Linked DNA regions of Ancylobacter polymorphus. The protein of the gene in region 2 interacts with the protein of the main gene of each other region in a pairwise test. Links are inferred from orthologs where the notes say so. Each region holds a gene or a part of one and is shown on either strand. Other genes may lie near its edges.

Region 1 (4,324 bases), 2.0 Mb from region 2 along the record:
GGACAAGGCGGCGAAGGTCGGCTTCGACTGGCCGGAGGTGCGGCCGGTGCTCGACAAGATCCGCGAGGAGATCGACGAGGTGGAAGCCGAGATCGCCGCCGGCGACGCGAAGGCGGCGGGGCAAGAAGTCGGCGACCTCCTGTTCGCGCTGGCCAATCTCGCCCGCCATCTCGATGTGGACCCGGAGGCCGCTCTGCGCGGCACCAATGAGAAGTTCACCCGCCGCTTCGCCCATATCGAGGACCGGCTGGCGCAGGCCGGGCGCACGCCGACAGAGGCCAGCCTCGATGAGATGGAGGCGCTGTGGCAGGAGGCCAAGACGGCGGCGAAGACGGCGGCGCCGAAGGAGTAGGGCAGAGGGGCGCCCTGCCCCCGCACGCCCCTCCGCCGTCATCCCGGCCGAAGCGAAGCGCAGAGCCGGGAGCGCCCGCCATCACCACGCGATCCCGGATGGGCCTTCGGCCGTCCGGGATGACGACGGGCCCTGGCGCCTTATCCCCGGATGCGCCGCGCGCCGAAGCGACGCTCGATCTGCTCGGCACGGTCCGGCGGCACCCGCACGGCGAGGTGCAGCCGCCCTTCCGCGTCCTCGCGGCGCTCCAGCACTTCGCTGTGGCGATAGAGCCAGCTGAGATTGCCACCATCGGCGGCGGCGAGATCGACGGCGAGGCTCACCCGCTCGCGTGAGAGGCGCTGCGAAATGGTGGCGAGCAGCGGCTCCATGCCTTCGCCGGTGAGCGCCGACACTGGGATCGGGCGGGCATCGCCCTCGCGGCGGGCGGCGGCGTTGAACAGCCCTGCCCTCGCCTCCGGCTCCAGCCGGTCGATCTTGTTCCAGACCTCGATGACGCGATGGTCGTCTTCCGGGTCGATGTCGAGATCGGCCAGCACGCTCTTCACATCATGGGCCTGCGCGTCCGCGTCCTCATGCGCCATGTCGCGCACATGCAGGATGAGATCGGCCTCGATCACCTCTTCCAGCGTCGCGCGGAAGGCGGCGACGAGCTGGGTCGGCAGATCGGAGATGAAACCGACCGTGTCGGACAGGATCACCTTGTCGCCGGTGGGCAACTGCACCGCCCGCAGCGTCGGGTCGAGCGTGGCGAACAGCAGGTCCTGCGCCATCACCTCGGCGCGGGTCAGCCGGTTGAACAGGGTCGACTTGCCGGCATTGGTGTAGCCGACCAACGCCACCACGGGATAAGGCACCTTCTTGCGGCTGGCGCGGTGCAGGGCGCGGGTGCGCTTGACCTGCTCCAGCTCGCGCTCGATCTTGACGATGCGCTCGCCAATCAGCCGGCGGTCGGCCTCGATCTGCGTCTCGCCGGGGCCACCGAGAAAGCCGAAGCCGCCGCGCTGGCGTTCCAGATGGGTCCAGGAGCGCACCAGCCGGCTGCGCTGATAGTTGAGATGGGCGAACTCGACCTGCAGCACACCTTCCTTGGTGCGCGCACGCTGGCCGAAAATTTCGAGAATGAGCGCGGTGCGGTCGATCACCTTGGCCGACCACGCCTTTTCGAGGTTGCGCTGCTGCACCGGGCTGAGCGGGGCATCGACAAAGACCAGCCCCGCCTCCTCCGCCTTCACCAGCCCGGCGATTTCCTCGACCTTGCCACTGCCGAGATAGGTGGCCGGACGCACCTGCGACAAGCCCACAAGCGCGCTGCCGACAAGCTTCAGATCAATGGCGAGGACGAGACCGACCGCCTCGTCGAGCCGCGCCTCGGGCGAGCGGCGCACGCCCTCCTCCCCTGCCCCGCGACGGGTCAGGTGCGGAACGATCACCACCACGCGGGTCGCGTCGCCTTCGGTTTCATGCTCGACAGGCAGGCCGGCGGCACGACCGGCGGACGACGTGCGGGAGGGCTTGAACTCCAAGATCAGCCCTTCTCGCCGGTCTCATCGGGTTCGAACAGCTGAACCGGATGGCCGGGCATGATGGTCGAGATCGCGTGCTTGTAAACGAGCTGCGAATGGCCATCGCGGCGCAGCAGCACGCAGAAATTATCGAACCAGGTGACGACTCCCTGCAGCTTCACGCCATTGACCAGGAAGATGGTGAGCGGCGTCTTGTTCTTGCGGACGTGATTGAGAAAGGTGTCCTGGAGGTTCTGCGAACGTTCCGCGGCCATGGTTTTTTGATCCGTTTGTTTGTTGTTGCTCGTAGGTCGGCGCGGTCGTCCTGCGCTCTGCGCCCCGTCCGGGAGCGGTCAAGCACAAAGACGTGCGCCCCAAACATGGCATAGCATGTCTGGCGCGCAAGATGCTTTCGCCAAGTTGGTTCCCCTTGGCAAGGTCTTTCCGCACCCGCCTGCCGGCCGGGCGGGCAGAATTACCTGTGTCAGCGGGCGATTTCGGCAAGCCGGTGGTAGTTGGCGCGCAGGGCGCGCGCCACCGGGCCGGGCCGGCCGTCGCCGATCGCCTGCCCGTCGATTCGCACCACCGGGGTGGCGAAATTGGTGGCCGAAGTAACGAAGGCCTCACGCGCGCCCAGCGCTTCCGCCACGGTGAAGGGGCGCTCCTCGATGCGCAATTGCAGCTCGGCCGCCACCTCGAACATGACCGTGCGGGTGATGCCGCGCAAAATGCCAGACTCCGCCGGCCGGGTGACGAGCCGCCCCTCGGGCGTGACGATCCAGGCATTGGTCGAGCCGCCCTCGGTGACATGGCCGCCCGCATCGACGAACCAGGCTTCGCGCGCGCCGGCCTGCTTCGCCGCCTCCTTGGCGAGGACGTTCGGCAGCAGGCCGACGGTCTTGATATCGACCCGCTCCCAGCGATTATCCGGCACGGTGATGACGCCGATCCCCTGCTCCGCCGCCGCCTCGCCCTTGGCCGGGTCAATCGCGCGGGCGGTGACGACGATTGAGGGCGGCGTCGCCGGATCGGGAAAATAATGGTCGCGCCGGGCGACGCCGCGCGTGACCTGCAGATAGACGAGGCCGTCGCGCACGCGGTTGCGGGCGATGGTCTGGCGCAGCACCACCCCGAGCGCGGCAAGCGACATAGGCAGCCGGATGCGCAGTTCGCCGAGCGAACGCACCAGCCGCTCCATGTGGCGACGCTCATCCACCATATGCCCGCCGCGCACCTCGCAGACTTCATAGACGCCGTCGCCGAACTGGTAGCCGCGATCCTCCACATGCACGCCCGCCACGGCGTGCGGCACATAGGCTCCGTTCACATAGGCAATGCGCGACATCGTCCGTCCTCAGCCCGGTCTCGGTATAGCCACCCGTTCGCACATCGCATGAACATGGCGACTCAGTGGCTTGATATATCTGCCCTTTAACGTCGCCAGAGGGCGAAATTGGCCAGCCCCAGCACGACCAGAATCTCCAGCCGCCCGAGAATCATGGCCAGGGCCAGTATAAGCTGCGCATAGGCCGGCAGCGCGCCCCAGTCCGGCCAATTCACGTCCGGCTGCCAGTTCACGGAATAGACCGGACCGGCATTGCTCAGCGCCGTCACGACCGCGACGAAGGCCGCTTCAAAGCTCGGCATGGCCGGCGCGAGCGCCACGGTTAGCGCGCCGATCACCGTGCAGGCGACGCCGAACATAATCCAGATCGCCTTCATCATCTGCAACGTCACATTCTGCTGCCCGAGACGACGCGGATGCACGGCGCTGGGATGCACCAGTCGCTCCAGTTCGCGCAGGCTCTGCAGCACCATCACCCCGGCACGGTAGATCTTGATTCCGCCCGCGGTGGAGAAACTGGCGCCGCCGATGAAGACGACGGTGAGCACCACCGTCACCGGCAGGCTGGCAAAGGCGCCGGCATGCGGCTCGATGCCTGTCGTGGTGACCAGCGCGACGGCGGTGAACAGCCCGTCCTCCAGCGCGATCGGCAGCGACAGGCCGCTGCCCAGCGTGCGGAAACCAATCGCCGCGGCAGCAATGCCGAGGCCGAGGCAAAGCGCGAAAAGCACAATGTTTTCATATTGTCCGAGCGCGAGGCGAAAGCGCCGTGTGAGCAGCATGCGCTGCCAGAGCAGGCTCGTGCCGCCGATCAGCATGAAAACGATCAGCACCGCCTTGATGCCGAAATGGCCATAGGCGGCGATGCCGTCCGCATCCGGCAGCAGGCCGCCGGTGGACAATGCCGCGCCGGCGAGGCCGAGCGCCTCGAACAGGCGAAGACCGAGCAGGAACAGCAGGAAGGTGCACAGGAGCGTGGCGCCGAGATAGATCGGCAGCACGAGGCGCAGCGCGTCGTCCAGCGTCATCTGATGGGTGACGCCGAGCAGATTGGCGCGGGCGCTGCGGTCCGGCAGGCCGCCGAGACCGGCGGGGCCGAGCACGGCGACGAAGCCCACAAGG
Region 2 (4,442 bases):
CGCCGCGCCGCGAATCGGACGGCCGGAATGGGTGGAGCTGGCCGCTGGCGCCTTCCGTTTCATCGCCGAATCGATGGTGAAGGACGGACGGCTCGGTCATAGCTGGCGCGCGGGCCGGCTGGTCTTCCCCGGTCTCGCCTCGGATTATGCCGCGATGATCGGCGCGGCGCTGGCGCTGGCGGAAGCGACGGGCGAGCGGGCCTATCTCGATCAGGCGATTGCCTGGCAGGGGATGCTGGAAACGCATCACGCGACGGAAGCGGGCGGCTATTATCTCACCGCCGCCGACGCGGAAGGGTTGATCCTGCGCCCGGAGGCCACCGCCGACGATGCGGTGACCAACCCGCAGGCGCTGATCGCCCGCAATTTGGTGCGGCTGGCGATCCTGACCGGGGACGAGGCCTATCGCGCCCGTGCTGACCGCCTGTTCGAGGCGCTGCTGCCGCGCGCCGCGCCGCATCTCTACAGCCATGCCGGCCTGCTTAACGCGCTCGACACCAGGCTGCGGGCGCGCGAGGTCGTCGTCATCGGCGTGGGTGCGGAGGCTGACGCGCTCACAGACGCCGCCCGCCGGATGCCGCTGGTCGATGTCAGCGTGCAGCGCGTGAGCGATCCCTCGGCCCTGCCCGACGATCACCGCGCGCGTGCGAAGGCGACGAGCCTGACCAGCGGAGGCGATGTCGGCGCGCCTGCCGCCTTCGTCTGCGGCGGCGGCAGCTGCTCACTGCCCGTTACGGAGGTGAATCGACTGGAGGAGCTGCTCCGGGGCCGCTGAAGGGAGGGGCCCGTGAGGCCCTCCCCTGGCTTGCCGGCAGGAACGGAAGGTTCGGGCGCCGCCGGCAGCATTTTGTGGTCGAATCGGCCGTCGCGGCGACGAGTGTGGGTAAGCCTGTGGATAATCCGGGGAGAAAATCCCCCACCCCCGCGCAGATCAACAGAAACGGCCGCTGGCGGGCGTTTTGGCTTTTACGAGGAATGGGTCGGACGACATGTCTGTCGCCCGCCCTGAGTCATTTCTGAAGGCCATCATTTCGGAGGTGAAATGATGGATTTTAGGCGTACTTGCCAGATATTTTGAAAATTCTGCCGTCTTTATTGCGAAGCCGCAATCAGCGCCGCTGGCGCCGTACACCCGGTCGATTATCCGTATCGAGCCGGCTGAACTTCACATTGGCCAGCATCAGCGGCACCACCAGCATCAGCGCGCCGGCGAGGTCCGCCTGCAGCACATAGGCGAGCCCGAGTTCGGCCCGCACTGCCGGCCCGATGACGGGATCGGCGAAGTCGGCGATGAGGCTGGCGACGAACAGGGCGGTGGGCAGCCACACGGCGAGGGGAAGCCACCAGCGCCGGCAGGCCATGACCCAGCTAAGCGCGGCGATGCCGATAACAAACAGCCAGAGTTCCGCTGGCGGCGGCTCGCGTTCCGCGACGCCGGCCTGCACCGGCAGCGCCAGCAGCAGGCTGAGGGGAAGCGCCATGACGGAAAGCCGGTAGAACTGCCCTGCCCTCATGCCCGCCTCCCCGCGGTCTACTTTCGGCTTTGCGCCTTAGAGTACGCGCCGATCAGCTTGCATCGCAAGCTGATCGGATAACGCGTTCTCTATCTTAGAGTTAGAGGGCGATTTACCGATCAGATTGATTCAATCTGATCGGATCGCACTCTAGGTATTCATGGAATCGAAGAAGTCGCCATTGGTCTTGGTCTGGCGCAGCTTGTCGACCAGGAACTCGATCGCGTCGACCGTGCCCATCGGGTTGAGAATGCGGCGCAGGACGTACATTTTCTTCAAAACGTCGGCCGGCACAAGCAGCTCTTCCTTGCGGGTGCCCGAGCGGGTGATGTCGATCGCCGGGAAGACGCGCTTGTCCGACACCTTGCGGTCGAGGATGACCTCGGAATTGCCGGTGCCCTTGAACTCTTCGAAGATCACTTCGTCCATGCGCGAGCCGGTATCAACCAGCGCCGTGGCGATGATGGTGAGCGAGCCGCCCTCTTCGATGTTGCGCGCCGCGCCGAAGAAGCGCTTGGGGCGCTGCAGCGCATTGGCATCGACACCGCCGGTCAGCACCTTGCCCGAGGACGGCACCACCGTGTTGTAGGCGCGGCCGAGACGGGTGATGGAGTCCAGCAGGATCACCACGTCGCGCTTGTGCTCGACCAGGCGCTTGGCCTTCTCGATCACCATTTCGGCGACCTGCACATGGCGCTGCGCCGGCTCGTCGAAGGTGGAGGACACGACCTCGCCCTTCACGGAGCGCTGCATGTCGGTGACTTCCTCCGGCCGCTCGTCGATGAGCAGCACGATGAGGTAGCACTCGGGATGATTTGTCGTGATGGACTGGGCGATGTTCTGCAGCAGCACCGTCTTGCCGGTGCGCGGCGGGGCGACGATGAGGCCGCGCTGGCCCTTGCCGATGGGCGCCACGACATCGATGACGCGGGCCGAGAAATCCTTGCGGGTGGGGTCTTCGATTTCCAGCTTCAGCCGCTCGTCGGGATAGAGCGGGGTCAGGTTGTCGAAGTTGATCTTGTGCCGGATCTTGTCCGGGTCCTCGAAATTGATCGTGTTGACCTTGAGGAGGGCGAAATAGCGCTCCCCATCCTTCGGGGAGCGGATCTGGCCTTCGACCGTGTCACCCGTCCGCAGGCCGAAGCGGCGGATCTGGCTGGGCGAGACGTAAATGTCGTCAGGGCCGGGGAGGTAATTGGCGTCCGGGGAGCGTAGGAAGCCGAACCCGTCGGAGAGGATCTCGACCACGCCCTCGCCGATAATGTCGGTGTCCTTGGCGGCGAGCTGCTTGAGAATGGCGAACATCAGCTCCTGCTTGCGCAGCGTGCTGGCGTTCTCGACCTCAAGCTCCTCGGCGAACACCAGAAGTTCGGCGGGGTTCTTGGACTTGAGGTCCTGGAGCTTCATTTCCCCCATGGGAAAAGGCCTCGATATCTAAATGTGGACGTAGCCGGCCGGGAAGTCCCGCCGAAACGACAAAAGGTGGGAAGCGCTGGTCTGCGGACCCAGGCCGAGGGGATCGGCTTCCTATCCGGCACACCGTGCGGCATCGGGGAAGATGCCCGCCTGAACGGAGCGACAGCCAGCTTCGTGGAGTTCGCGCACCATAGGCAAAGGCACGATTCGGCGCAAGTGCGCCGCGTGACGCTTTGAACGCGTCAAAACGGCTTTACGATGACCATGATGACGATGCCGATCATCAGCAGCGTCGGCACCTCGTTCATGATGCGGTAGAAGCGAGGCCGGCGGACATTGCGGTCGGCAGCGAAATCCTTCACCCAGCGCGACAGCGCGCCATGAAAGCCGCTCATCGCCAGCACCAGCGCCAGTTTCACGTGAAACCAGCCCGAGGCGAACCAGCCGCCGTCCCAGGCGAGCCAGAGGCCGGCGAGCCAGGCGACGATCATCGCCGGGTTCATGATCGCCTTGAGCAGGCGCCGTTCCATCACCTTGAAGGTTTCCGACTGCGGCGAACCCTTGGGCGCGTCGCAGTGATAGACCATCAGCCGCGGCAGATAGAGCAGGCCGGCCATCCAGGAGAGGATGGCGATCACATGCAGCACCTTGATCCACTCATACAGCATGGGCCGCCTTCGATCCTCGCCTAGAGCCTCGGTGAACCAGTCTCTAAAGTATTGATAGAGAACGCTTTACCGATCTGATTGCGATGCAGTCAGATCGGAACGTGCTCTAGACGCCGCGAATCCGCGCGATCATCCGCTCGACATGGGCGATCGGCGTTTCCGGGCGGATGCCATGGCCAAGATTGAACACATGCGAGGCGCCGTGGAAATCCGCGAGAATGCCGTCAATCGCGGAATCAAGCGCCGCTCCGCCGGCGATGAGGGTGAGCGGATCGAGATTGCCCTGCAGCGCGCATTTGCCACCCAGCGCATAGCGCGTCGCCTTGCGGTCGGCGGTCCAGTCGAGACCGACCGCGTTCACGCCCGTCGCCTGCACCATCTCAGTGAGCCCGGACAGCGTCGCGCCCTTCGGGAAGGCGATGATGCGCGCGCCAGGCACTTCCGCCCGCACGGCGGCGACGATGCGGCGGATGGGATCGATCGACCAGCGGCGGAAGCTCTCGGGATCGAGCACCCCGGCCCAGCTGTCGAAAATCTGCACCGCATCGGCGCCGGCTTTCAGCTGGCCAACGAGATAGCGGGCGGAGGTTTCCACCAGCAGGTCGATCAGCGCGGTGAAGAAGGCCGGGTCGGTGAGCGAGGCGAGGCGCGCCGGCGCCTGATCCGGCGTGCCGCGCCCGGCAACCATATAGGTCGCCACGGTCCACGGCGCGCCGCAGAAACCGAGCAGCGCCGTCTTGGCGGGCAGCTCGGCGCGGATGCGGCTGACCGCTTCCAGCACGCGGTCGATCTTGTCCGGGTCCAGCGTCTCGCGCAGGGCGGCGAGTTCGGCGCCAGTGGTGAC

The links.
Region 1: the proteins of rho (region 2) and hfq interact in binary tests that used the Escherichia coli proteins (3 or more experiments, as listed by UniProt). The link is inferred for Ancylobacter polymorphus from one-to-one orthologs.

What each region holds. Positions count from the first base shown.
Region 1 is NZ_CP083239.1:3,242,151-3,246,474, reverse strand. The notes cover bases 507-3,388. They hold hfq (RNA chaperone Hfq), read right to left. Parts: upstream 2,133-3,388; coding sequence 1,881-2,132; downstream 507-1,880. Other genes in these bases: K9D25_RS15270 (TrkH family potassium uptake protein), read right to left, coding at 3,289-3,388; K9D25_RS15275 (D-amino-acid transaminase), read right to left, coding at 2,342-3,202; hflX (GTPase HflX), read right to left, coding at 507-1,884. In the rest of the region: mazG (nucleoside triphosphate pyrophosphohydrolase), read left to right, coding at 1-352; more of hflX, read right to left, coding at 493-506; more of K9D25_RS15270, read right to left, coding at 3,389-4,324. UniProt on the Escherichia coli protein: RNA chaperone that binds small regulatory RNA (sRNAs) and mRNAs to facilitate mRNA translational regulation in response to envelope stress, environmental stress and changes in metabolite concentrations.
Region 2 is NZ_CP083239.1:1,236,131-1,240,572, reverse strand. The notes cover bases 798-3,797. They hold rho (transcription termination factor Rho), read right to left. Parts: upstream 2,931-3,797; coding sequence 1,665-2,930; downstream 798-1,664. Other genes in these bases: hemE (uroporphyrinogen decarboxylase), read right to left, coding at 3,705-3,797; hemJ (protoporphyrinogen oxidase HemJ), read right to left, coding at 3,173-3,598; K9D25_RS05855 (hypothetical protein), read right to left, coding at 1,110-1,514. Also shown: K9D25_RS05860 (thioredoxin domain-containing protein), read left to right, coding at 1-775; more of hemE, read right to left, coding at 3,798-4,442. UniProt on the Escherichia coli protein: Facilitates transcription termination by a mechanism that involves Rho binding to the nascent RNA, activation of Rho's RNA-dependent ATPase activity, and release of the mRNA from the DNA template.